3 regions of the Pseudobacter ginsenosidimutans genome follow, and region 1 is predicted to be linked to each of the others. Evidence: riboswitches for the same ligand, from Rfam matches in the RefSeq annotation. Region 1 holds a riboswitch; each other region holds the start of a gene.
What was found. Region 1 has a riboswitch for S-adenosylmethionine ahead of FSB84_RS01470 (trans-sulfuration enzyme family protein). Riboswitches for the same ligand answer to the same signal wherever they lie in the genome.

Region 1 (4,213 bases):
TCCGCTGCCGGAGATACCTGTGATCACCACTAATTTATTTTTTGGAATACTGATGTCGATATTCTTGAGATTGTGTACCCGGGCTCCAAAGACATCGATCATTTCCTGCTGTGTGGTTCCGTTATTTTGTCCGTTTTCACCTGACACTGCCTTGTTTACTTTCACATTTGCCATAATTGCAGAGGCTGTATTTAAATTTTTTCCGGGATGAGGTTTTAGTGAGATATATACACAAATTGCAGTCCCAACCGGGAAAACATCAAAGATAAGAACAAAAGGCGGGCGGAAAAGTTGTAGAAGTCTTACTACTTTTTAGCATTCAGGTTCAATGAGATAGGTGACAAAATGGGAATGTGGTACAAAAATTGAAAGCGCAAGGATGAGTTTTCAAGATCAGGTGGATATTCTGATTTTCGGATTGTAACTAATTTTGATGAGTTTTGCAGCATCATAAAGCCCGCTCTGATAATTAGCGAACACTCAGTTCATTAGAAAGTTACCTTGATTACATTAAAAAAAAAGACTATGAAATTACTTAAAAACACCCTGACAGGACTTATGGCAGCATCAGTTTTATTAGCTGGCTGCAGCAGCATGAACAAAACTCAAAAAGGAGCAGTGATCGGAACGGCAGGTGGCGCCGCGGCAGGTGCCATCATCGGTAAAGTGGCAGGTAATGCGGCACTGGGCGCTATCATTGGTGCTGCAGTAGGTGGTGTAACCGGTACTGTGATCGGTAAGAAAATGGACAAACAGGCTGCTGAGATCAAGAACGAAGTACCAGGTGCTACCGTTGAGCGTGTTGGCGAAGGTATCGTTGTTGAGTTTGCAGACAAGAATGCCGTATTGTTCGGTTTCGACAAGGCAGACCTCACTCCTGCAACAGAGAACAGCCTGAACAAACTGGTTCAGATCCTGAAAGAGTATCCTGATACCAATATCGAGGTTCAGGGGCATACTGATTCAAGAGGTACCGATGAGTACAACATGCAGCTTTCCCAGAGAAGGGCAACTTCAGTGGCCGGTTACCTCACCAGGAATGGTGTTGCTTCAGGCCGTGTAACTACCAAAGGTTATGGTGAATCAGCTCCCGTGGCTACCAATGACACAGACGAAGGCCGCGCACAAAACCGTCGCGTGAACTTCCTGATCACAGCCAACGAGAAAATGAAATCTGATGCCAAGAAAGAATCGAACAATTAATTAGCATATTATACGTTTTTGCATATTGTGCTTATTAACATGGGAAAATTGAAATTAAACAGGGCATCCGAGATCAATTACTTATTTATAATCCAGCCCTAATTTCAATTCTTAAATAAAAAAACCAAAAAATGAAAAGGAAATTTTTGGCTCTTAGCGCAGTTTTAGCTCTGATGGCAGGTGCAGCAACCGCACAGAACAAAACCACTTTCGGTGTTCGTGCAGGTGTGAACTTCACTAACTTGAATGGCGAGATTGGAGGAAATGATCTAGATCTCAAAATGAAAGCTGGTTTCCACGTAGGTGTGAACGCTGAAATTCCTCTTGCAGATGAATTCTTCATTCAGCCAGGTGTTCTGTTCAGCACAAAAGGAGCGAAAGCAGACGAAGGCGATGGAAAAATCAACATCTCCTATGCTGAAGTTCCTGTGAACTTCCTGTATAAACCAGAAGTTGGAACAGGCAGGCTTCTCCTTGGTGTAGGCCCCTATCTTGGAATCGCTGTAGGCGGTAAATTCAAAGGAGATGGAGATGACATGGATATTGAATTCACCAATGATGTTGAGAATGAGAATGAATATTTGTATTCAATGAAACGTCTCGACTTCGGTGGAAACCTTTTGTTTGGTTATGAATTTACCAACAAATTCTCAGTTCAGTTGAACGCTCAGTTGGGTATGGCAAACCTGTCCCCAAAATTCCAGGGCGAAAAGCTGGATGACACCAAAATGAAAAATACTTCATTTGGTGTATCTGTAGGCTACAGATTCTAATCGGTCTCATTCCGCCGTAATAACAACCTGGAGACTTCGGTCTCCAGGTTTTTTTGTTTATTTCGATTTGCTCATTATCTTTGCACCAGTTCTTTTTACATCTCTTATCAAGAAAGGCAGAGGGAAATGGCCCGATGAAGCCTTGACAACCTATTCTTTACGACAGCAATGCCGGAAAGAAAAAGGTGCCAATACCACCGTTTAACAACGGACTGATAAGTCAGATAATAGCTTCAAACAATACGACCTCAAAACATATTGAAAAGCTCTTCCTGACTATCGGAAGAGTTTTTTTTTGCCCCTACCGGCACGCTTGCCAGCTCCGGTATCTCCGCAAATCAACGCTCTCCGATCGTTCTCCACTCTTGATAATGGCTGTCGCAGAACACTGTTTATTCAACAATCATCAACGATGGTGCTGACTGAAAAAACACAACAACAAAAGCACTCATCACAAAAACTGTTTATCATGCAAGCGACAACACAACTCATTCACAGCATCCCCGTTGATCCATTGACCGGAGCTGTATCCGTGCCCATCTATCAGACTTCCACCTTCGTGCAGGATGCACCGGGTGTGAATAAAGGGTACGACTATGCGCGCAGCGGTAATCCCACACGCGCCACACTGGAATCACTGATCGCGCAGCTCGAAGGCGGCGCAACCGGCCTCGCATTCGCATCAGGTCTCGCAGCCATCGACGCCGTTGCCAAACTTCTCAAAACAGGAGACGAGATCGTTGCTGTAGATGATATCTATGGCGGCGCCTACCGCCTCTTCACACAGGTGTATGAACAATTCGGTATCAAGATCAATTTTGTTGACACATCCGATCCCGCCAAAGTACTGGATGCCATCACACCAAAAACAAAACTGATCTGGCTGGAAACACCTACCAATCCCACTTTGAAGATCTCAGACATCGAAGCCATTGCGAAGATCGCCAAAGCAAGCAATGCCTGGCTTTGTGTTGACAATACTTTCGCTACTCCCGCCCTGCAACAACCGCTGTTGCTCGGAGCCGATATTGTTGTACACTCTGCCACAAAATATCTCGGAGGCCATAGCGATCTGATCGCCGGACTGGTAGTAACCAAGGATCCCGAGCTCGGCGCACGCATCAAATTCTATCAGAATGCAACCGGTAATATCCTCGGGCCATTCGACAGCTGGCTGGTGATCCGCGGCATCGAAACATTACACCTCCGCATCCGCCAGCACAGTGAAAGCGCACTCGCAATTGCAAAATACCTGGAGCAGCATCCTGCAGTTGACAAAGTGTATTATCCCGGCCTCGCATCACATCCCAATCACGCAACAGCTAAAAAGCAATCTAAAGGTTTTGGCGGTATCGTAAGCTTCTCACTGAAGCAGGACCATCTCGATGCAGCCACTGCACTGGTTACATCCACTAAATTATTCAAGCTGGCCGAAAGCCTCGGCGGCATCAAGAGCCTTGTGAGCCATCCGGCCAGCATGACGCATAAATCCATCCCCGCTGAAAAGCGCCAGGCGGCGGGTGTTTCAGACAGCCTCATCAGACTCAGTCTCGGACTCGAAGATGTTCAGGACCTGATCAGCGATCTCGATCAAGCATTCAATACCAGCGCTGCCAAACTCGAAAAATCAAATACTCATCAAGTAGCAGCCTGTTAAGTTTCAAATATTATGAGCCAGGAAATAATCAAAACGTACAAAGACATCGACCGGACCATTTTGAAAGGCATCCCGAACCCTACAGACCAGGCGTACGAGATCAAGATCAAAATCCCCGAATTCACCTTCCTCGGTGTAAAAGAGCAACCGGACTTTGCAGTGATCTACCTCACCTTCTATCCCGGAAAAAAAGTGATAGAACTGAAATCACTCAAACAATACATCTTCCAGCTGCGAAACATCGTTGCCTCCTACGAGCGACTGATCAATATCATTTATGATGATCTCCAGGCAGCTTACGAACCAGCGCGAATGCGGCTCGTAATGATCTGCAATCCCAGAGGCGGCATCAGCTCCAAGCTGACTATCGACTCAGACTGGAAGATCCGCGGCGGAAAAGAAGCCTTCAATGACTGGAAACTCATTGAAGACGAATGGGAAGTAACCATGTAATCTGTATCTAATAAAACACTCAATATATAATCATCAACGATGGACGCACACAAACAATTGACGATCGGCTTATTCGGTTTTGGCGTAGTGGGCGAAGGACTTTACAAAGTGCTGCAGCAAACGCCTT
Region 2 (4,213 bases), 940 kb from region 1:
GGGTGTGGGGAGCCTCGATGTGATGATACCGCCATTACCGAGATTGTTCTTGATGGCGTAAAGTGCCAGGTAGTTGTAATAACCTGTGAGCGCGTCGTTACCGGAAGCGCCATAGCTGGCTTTGAGCGTGAGCGAGCTGAGCCAGTTCACGGATTTGAGGAATTCTTCTTCAGACAATCTCCAGCTTGCACCGGCAGACCAGAAAGTACCCCAGCGGGAATCGGGAGAAAAGCGGCTGCTGCCATCGCGGCGGATCGATGCGGTAGCAAAATATTTTCCGAGATAATTGTATTGGCCCTGCCCGAAGAAACTGAGTTTCGCATATTCATCAGAGTTACCAGTGAAATCATTCAGCTGTGAAGCAGCGTTTGGTTCATAGAGGTCGGCCAGCGTGAATTTCTGACGGCTGCCGCTGAGGTCGCCGGTATTGAGCTGGTAGAATTCCTGGCCGGCCAGCAGGTTGAGGTGGTGGCCCGACTGGAAGTCCAGATCATAAGTAATGATATTGTTGAACGTATAGCTGAGGAAGCGGCTATTGCTTTTGCTCACAGAGCCTCCGATGCCTGCATCCTCACCCACCAGGGGATTGGTATAGAAATGCGAATTGGCGTTGATATAATCCAGGTTGAAGCTGGTCTTTACTTTCAGGTTGGCGAGGATGGCTGCTTCCAGGAAGGTCCTGGCAGAAATGTTCTCGCGCGTGTACCTTGATTTATTCAATGGTTGTGATCCGATCAGGTTGTAACGTGGCAATGCGCCATTGGGCCTGTAAGTGCCGTAATCGAATTGTTGCTGACCTTTTGCATCCAGCTTGTAGCTGCCATCAGGATTGCGCTGGTAGATGGGGTAGAAGCTGGGGATGGTCCTGCCAAACAATACCACGTTGGCCTGACGGCTGTCTGCAGAAACCGGATAGTCCTGCGAAGTGGAGCTACCATTCAGGTTCAATCCAACCTTCAGCCATTTCTTAGCCTGGATGGTGAGATTGCTTCTGAAATTATAGCGTTTGAAACCGGAGCCGAGAAAGGCGCCTTCATTATTCGTATATCCGGTACCGATATAGTAAGTGGTCTTGTCCGATCCCCCGCTTACATTCACCTGTGCCTGTGTGTATTTGGCTGGTTGAAGCATGGCGTCTTCCCAATCGTCGTTCCAGAGTGGCGTTGCGCCTGCCACGATCTTGCCGTTCAATCCAACAGGAGTTGGATAGTTTGCGCCATAAGGATTGATAGCGAGTTCTGATACAAGATTGTTGGTTGCTGTTTGAGCAGCCTGTTCTGCGCTTTGTCCGTTGGTGATGGCTTTATTGCGCAGCGCTTCCCAGAAATATTCAAAGTACTGATTGGTGCCGATCTTGTCGTAGTCCTTAACGGCGCGGCTGCTCCATCCCTGGTTGAGGGTGGCGTTCACGGCAATGTCCTCACCTTTCTTTCCCTGTTTGGTGGTGATGATGATCACGCCATTGGCGGCGCGGGATCCGTAGAGGTTGGCTGCAGCGGCATCTTTCAGGATATTGACCGATGCAATATCCGCCGGATCAATTGCATTGATGTCTCCATCATACGGAGCGCCATCGATCACGAAGAGGGGAGCGCTGCTGGCATTGATAGAGCCCACACCGCGGATGCGGATAGCAGAGTTATTTCCTGGTTGACCATTTGCGGAAGTGGTTTGAATGCCCGGCGCCAGTCCCTGCAATGCATTGGTGAGGTTGGGCGTAAGGCGGTTATTGATCTTGTCTGATCCGATAACACTTACTGCGCCGGGATAGCCGGAGCGTTTTACAGTTGTGTAGGCAACGGCTACCACTTCTTCGAGTGTGGAATTGGATGCCTTCAGCAGGATGGTGATATTGTTATCTGATTTCGCATCCACTTCAATGGTTTCCCTTCCTACAAAGGAGATGGAAAGCACTGCTTTTCCGTCGGGCAGTTCCAATTTGAATTTTCCCTGTTGATCTGTAGTGGTGATAAGGGATGATCTGTTCACTGTGATAGTGGCCCCTTCGAGGGGTTGCTTGCTTTCGGCAGTCAGCACAACACCCTGCAGGGTTCTTTTTTGTGCGTATAGCCCGATGCTGATGAGCAATGTCAGCAGAAGGGTTACATTTTTCTTAAGCATAACTTATTTATATTAATAGTAGACATGAAATTCCCGTTCCGGTGCAATGTCCGGTTTATGGCAAAACATCGGTTGTACAGGACAGTTAGTCCCGTTTCAGTTTCTTACTTTGTGTTCAAGTTGTGATGGGTGGTAGTATCTACCGCATACAGCAGCAACAACAACTAAGTTGCATGCGGTTATGTGAAGTGCATAAAAGTGGCAGAGTGGACAATACAGTTTTCATTTCAATGTGACTTTTATTTAGACAACAATCTACCAGAAAGTGATGCAACGGAAGTAAAACAGATTTGCAGGAAGTTTTCAACTACCTCATCTTTCTCCTGATCAGGAGCAGGAATTAGCACCTTATACCTGGTTGGTACAGGTTGCCAAGACGTCTCAGGGCCCTTCCCTCGGTCTATTCTGGATAAGTTGTTGTGAAAGAACTGATGTTTGAGGGTGCAAATATAAAATGCAATTGTTAGTCCACCAAAAAAGTAGGGTAATGATTGCCGAAAAGATATTTGAATGGTCATATTCAAGGAATAACTGTTCAGGAAAAATGGTTGGAGTGAAATTGTTTGTCGCTTTCGAGTCCTCACAGTGTCTTTTGCAATGAGACCTGCTCGGCATGGGGCCCCTGATCTTTCTATCTCTTTGCAATCATTCTCATTGCATCTTCAAAGAAAACGATCACATCCCGCTTCTTTCCATTGACAAACACTTTGAAAGTGCTTCCATTTTTCCTGGTTACAAGTAAATACGGGCAATAGGTGGAAGGTACATTCGTGATACTGTCTATCGATTTGATATCTTCATAAAAGGCATACTCGATCTGAGTTTTGCTGCTATCATGTTCGTCTATCCAATACTTCGCGATCCGTTTCTCCGTGAAGAAATTCCCTGCATTCTTAAACTTGTAATTGGAGTAGAATTTTATGATCTGTTCATTCTTATCCAGCAGACCAAGTTTCTTAATATAGCTTGTTTCCTGGCCAGGCATCTCTTTGCCGGATTTGATCTTGTTGCAGGCAATCAGGCAGATGATAGCCATTGCTGCAATAATGGAAAAGCGCTTGTTGATCATGGTTATAGGCTTATCAGGGTTCGGTCTGTTTGGATTTGATCATGCTATTTCATCCTGTTCAGGTATTCTTCCATCTTTTCACGATTCGCATTTGTTTTTTTAAGGTTCAGTAAGAGATCACATTCGTAGTTTTGAGTGTCTTCATTCCATGCGGCTTCACCTATGAAAGCGCCTCTTTCAACTGTTTCTCCTTTTTTCAATTGTACATCTTTCAGATCGCTCACTACCCAAAAAGTGGTGGAGTCGGTTTTAAACATTACGGCATATGTTCCTTCTATCTCGAAAGTGGTGATCACTGTTGCCTTACCGGGGCAGTACACATTTGCCGACTGCGATTGCAAACCGATCCCGATCATTTTCGGTTCACGACATCCGTTAGGGTTTACAATTGCTGGTCTTTCCACTGCGTTCACCAGAAAATATCTGATGCTGTCTGCTGTTGGGTTGGGGGACGATTGCGCCATTCCAACCGGAGTTGTCAGTGCAAGGATAAAGCTAGCCCCCAATGCTTTTAAGATGCTCATTTGCTGAAGGTTGCTTTCGGTTTTAAAATATGAAATATCGGGCAGACACGCAAGTGCCGCTCCGTACCTGCTTTTCGAATAACGGCAGGATAGCGTGATCAGTATGCGTGAAAGAATCATAAACCAGCCTTTCAGACAGATTTAACAGTTGGCCGGCCTGTACGCAAAAAAAAGCCGCTCCCATCGGGAACGGCTTCAATATGCTGTATAAAACGATTAGAGGTGGATAGCTTCGCCATACGCCACTTCGATAGCGTCTTTCACACTTTCGCTGATGGTGGGGTGTGGGTGGATGCTGTTCAGCACTTCATGGTAGGTGGTTTCCAGTTTGCGGCCTACCACTGTTTCGATGATCATCTCCGTTACATTGTAACCGATCATATGAGTACCGAGCCATTCGCCGTATTTGGCGTCGAAGATCACTTTTACGAAACCTTCGGTATGGCCTGCTGCAGAAGCTTTACCGGATGCGCTGAGCGGGAATTTGCCCACTTTGATC
Region 3 (4,213 bases), 2.8 Mb from region 1:
GAATTCTTATTGAGGGTAACAACCGAACCATCGGGCAGTGTTTCGGCCTTTGACTGGGTTTGCGTGGCCAGCACTACTTGTTTATTGGACTTGAATGGCACAAGAATAAAAAAGAGCAGGGCGGCCACTCCCACCAGCATGATAACGGCGGCGGCTATGCGCGTATCGTACCATTTTGTGCGTGCGGGTTCCACCACGGTCATTACGGGGCGGGTTTCTTCGCCACTGATCCGCTGCTGGAATCTTTTCCAGGCATCGTTCTCATTCACGGAACTTTTGGCTGCCAGTTCCTGGCTTTCGTCCCAGATGAATTTGAACTGCTCATAATAACGCTGATGGTCAGGGTTGGCATCGATCCATTGCTCCACCTCTTTCCGTTCACCGGCAGACGCCTCACCCAACAGGTATTTCACCAGCAGGTCATCACTTATATTGTAAAATTCGGCATTCAATCAGTTTTCGTTTTAGAGGTTGGTCAGGATTATCAATAACAGTGGCAGGAAGTCTATCAATTTGCTTCGCAGCAATTTGAGTGCCTTCCCCATCTGGTTTTCTACGGTTTTGATGGAGATGCCCAGCCGGTCGGCAATCTCCTGGTATTTGAGTTCTTCAAAACGGCTCATCTGGAAAATGGTGCGGCATTGTTCCGGAAGCTCGCTCATGGCTTTCCGCAACTTTTGTTCAAGGTCGCTCAACAATACTTTTTTTGAAGCAGAATCAGTCTGCTCTTTCATTTGATAAGAGGCATGCGCCTGATAGGCCAATCTTACTTTCTGATGTTTGATGTGATTCAGGCTTTCGTTGTAAACGGCCCTGTACAGATAAGCGGTGAGCGAAGTTTCAATCTCGAGATGTCCTTTCTTTTCCCAGATCTTGCAGAATACGTTCTGGACCATCTCTTCAGCAACCATATCATCTTTAACTATCGTATATGCATAGGAGTGAAGGCTCTTAAAATGACTTTTAAAAACATTCTCAAATGCTGTGCCCAGCAAGTGTGTACTCCCTGCTTCCGATACTGCCATTCGTAGATTTTGAAATCTGGCGCCAAAGATAACTGCTTCGCCCAATTGACCTTTATTAATATGACAACCGGAAAATGGCTTACCCCTATGGCAGTATGCAGGTTTAACTAAAAAAATAGCGGCACAACATCAAACTTACTGTGATTCAACCGTTTGAATTTTTCGTTTTACGTAGCTGAGGTATTTGTCGCGGGCCTGGATGGCGGCGAACAGGCCGTCGTGGGAAGAGTTGTTGTGAAAGGAGATGGTCCCGTGATGACTTCTGTATGCAACGGGCACAGAGGGATCTTGCGGATGGACTGTACGGACAAAATAAACTTCGTCCATTTCAGTTCTGCCCGTCTTGTAATAGTGATAGAATTGTTCGTTCTCTTCGAGGAATTTTTCGGCGTGGCGTAGCTCTTTTCTCCAGAAATTACTGATCTCCTGTACATCGCTGCCTGATTCCGGGTGGAACAACGCAGCTTTATACACCAGTGCAAAGTATTCCAGCATTCCGGTAAAGGCCGGCTTCACTGTTTTGAAGAACCAGATCTCATCATTGATGGTGCGGAACTGGCGATGATCCAGCAGTTGCAGTAAGGCATTCCAGTTACGTTCGCAAGTTTGAAAGCAGCATTCGATCTGTTCTTTCTCAGTGGCATACCGTTTACCGCAGTCTTCCATCTCAACCAGCATTTTTTCATACAGTTGACGATATTGTTCTCTCATAGCTCAGACAGTTAAAGCAAAGTACTTGCCCTTTGTTTCGCTTTGAAACATCGTATTACCCTGACCAAAGTGTAATAACCTGTTACAACTGTCCCTACGTGAATGCGGTTCTAAAAAAAAGCAGGGAAAGTAAAAACAATCCCTGGTTAGACCAAACGGTCACATGAGAAAATCTACTATTAAACAAACGTACATGTAAGCGCCCGGTACTGGGTTTCAGAGGAGGCGCAAACAAAAAAGCTCATCTGATATATAGTCAGACGAGCTTCAATTATATAGGAATGCCCATACAGGCATATTCACCATTCAAAGCTATACTCTGACTTATCTTTCCCCCATCATGGCAGGGGGTAGGAATTGGCACCTTTTCCAACAGTTATACAAACGACGATGCACTATGTCTGCTCTGTTGGAAGGTTGTCAAGGCGTCATCGGGCCCGTTTCCCTCTGCCTTTCTTGATAAGTTATTCCTTAGAACGTGGCAAATATATACATGAATCTCGTGGATTCATATACTTCCCGAAAATTTTTTTATTGTGTTATTACAACACTAAATCCTGCCTTTATCCAGAGAACCTGTTACACCAGATATCCGAAGAGCGTATCGTCTTTGTTCAGCTCAGTGTAATTGATCTGGTATTGCTGCATGTTCTTCAGCAATGCATCATAATCTTCCCGCTTCCGGAGCTCGATCCCAACCAAAGCAGGTCCGGTTTCCTTATTGTGTTTCTGATAATATTCAAACCTGGTGATATCGTCTTCTTGTCCCAGTACATGATTCACAAATTCTTTCAGCGCGCCGGGCCTTTGGGCAAACCGGATGAGGAAATAATGTTTCAGTCCTTCGTACTGAAGGCTGCGTTCCTTGATCTCCTGCATGCGGTCGATATCATTGTTGCTGCCACTCACTACGCAAACCACGGTCTTCCCTTTGATCTGTGCAGCATAGTCGTCCAGCGCAGCAATGCTGAGTGCTCCTGCGGGCTCTACCACAATCGCATCTTCGTTATAAAGTTTGAGAATAGTGGAACAAACTTTTCCTTCCGGCACCAGGTGCATTTCGCTGAGCACTTCCCGGCATAGTTCGAAGGTGATCTCCCCTACTCTTTTCACGGCAGCGCCGTCTACAAATCTTTCGATATTATCAAGCGTTACCGGGTGACCTGCTTCCAGCGCCTGTTTCATGCTGGGTGCACCTTCCGGCTCCAGGCCAATGATCTTTGTTTTGGGTGAATAGGTTTTGAAGTAAGACCCAACACCGGCGCTGAGGCCGCCGCCGCCAACGGGCACAAAGAGGAAATCCACTTCGCTCTGGTCTTCCAGGATCTCCAGCCCTACGGTTCCCTGTCCTTCAATGATGCGCAGATCATCAAATGGCGGGATGAAGGTCATGCCATTGGCTTCAGTGAATGCGCGTGCTGCTGCAGCGCAATCGTCGAAGGTATCGCCAACGAGCCTGATCTCGATATTATCTTCCCCGAACATCTTGGTTTGTGAAACCTTCTGATTGGGTGTAATGATGGGCATGAACACCACACCTTTCACGTTGAGTCTTTTACAGGAGAAAGCAAATCCCTGTGCATGGTTACCGGCGCTTGCGCATACCACGCCTTTGGACATTTCCCCCGGTTCAAGGCTGCTCATCATATTGTAGGCGCCGCGCAGTTTGTAGGAGCGCACCACCTGCAGATCCTCACGCTTGAGATATACCTGGGCCCCGTACTTACGGCTTAGATTATGCGAATACTGAAGGGGCGTTCTGTTCACCACTTTGCGCAGGCGCATAGCCGCTTTGTGGAATTCGAGGGCCGCCATCAGGTTTGTAGTAGTGCTCATGTTTTGTTGCAGGTTCAGGCGCCTGCCCGCCATTTTTGGGTGCAGTCGCTCGCGTCCCCGCGAGTGACAACTATTTTGTCGCCTCCGGCGACACGGTGCCCGCCAGAGGCGAGCCAATAAATGTCACTCGCGGGGACGCGAGCGACTGCTCTCCGAAACTACATCAATCATTGCAGGGGCGGGGCGGACAACTGCCGTGAACAGTTCCGTTGGTCCGGGGTCTGAAGCCCCCCATTCCGCAGGCTGGCCACAGGCAGCCGCCGCATAACCCTTGCAAAAAATCTTAATTGGCCGCTACTGCTTTTGCAGGTTGCGCCGCCTGGTTTTCAGGACGCAGACTGCGCACTGTTTTACCGGCTTGCCACAGTTCGCTTTCGCGGAGCTCTTTCAGTTCTGCTTCCAGTTTCTCACGATAATCAACCTGGCTGTTGCTGCTGATAGAACGGGCTGCTTCTTTACCAGCTGCCACACTCTCATACAGCTCAGTGAATACAGGCAGTGTAGCGTCGCGGAATTTTTTCCACCAGTCCAGTGCACCGCGTTGAGCAGTGGTAGAACAGTTGGCATACATCCAGTCCATTCCGTTCTCAGCCACCAATGGCATCAGGGATTGTGTGAGCTCTTCAACAGTTTCGTTGAAT

Region 2: it holds a riboswitch for S-adenosylmethionine, as region 1 does, so the genes downstream of both, FSB84_RS28225 (SusC/RagA family TonB-linked outer membrane protein) here and FSB84_RS01470 (trans-sulfuration enzyme family protein) in region 1, are expected to answer to the same signal.
Region 3: it holds a riboswitch for S-adenosylmethionine, as region 1 does, so the genes downstream of both, FSB84_RS12870 (RteC domain-containing protein) here and FSB84_RS01470 (trans-sulfuration enzyme family protein) in region 1, are expected to answer to the same signal.

The regions. Positions count from the first base shown of each region.
Region 1 is NZ_CP042431.1:369,515-373,727, forward strand. It holds gene uvrA (excinuclease ABC subunit UvrA) at 1-174, opposite strand, end outside; gene FSB84_RS01460 (OmpA family protein) at 526-1,203, shown strand; gene FSB84_RS01465 (porin family protein) at 1,335-1,976, shown strand; SAM riboswitch class I at 2,078-2,198, shown strand; gene FSB84_RS01470 (trans-sulfuration enzyme family protein) at 2,446-3,633, shown strand; gene queF (preQ(1) synthase) at 3,646-4,086, shown strand; gene FSB84_RS01480 (homoserine dehydrogenase) at 4,126-4,213, shown strand, end outside.
Region 2 is NZ_CP042431.1:7,224,733-7,228,945, reverse strand. It holds gene FSB84_RS28225 (SusC/RagA family TonB-linked outer membrane protein) at 1-2,121, opposite strand, end outside; SAM riboswitch class I at 2,431-2,537, opposite strand; gene FSB84_RS28220 (hypothetical protein) at 2,753-3,190, opposite strand; gene FSB84_RS28215 (hypothetical protein) at 3,235-3,714, opposite strand; gene lpdA (dihydrolipoyl dehydrogenase) at 3,931-4,213, opposite strand, start outside.
Region 3 is NZ_CP042431.1:3,160,561-3,164,773, reverse strand. It holds gene FSB84_RS12880 (FecR domain-containing protein) at 1-452, opposite strand, end outside; gene FSB84_RS12875 (RNA polymerase sigma-70 factor) at 465-1,025, opposite strand; gene FSB84_RS12870 (RteC domain-containing protein) at 1,161-1,736, opposite strand; SAM riboswitch class I at 2,058-2,202, opposite strand; gene ilvA (threonine ammonia-lyase IlvA) at 2,316-3,572, opposite strand; gene ilvC (ketol-acid reductoisomerase) at 3,856-4,213, opposite strand, start outside.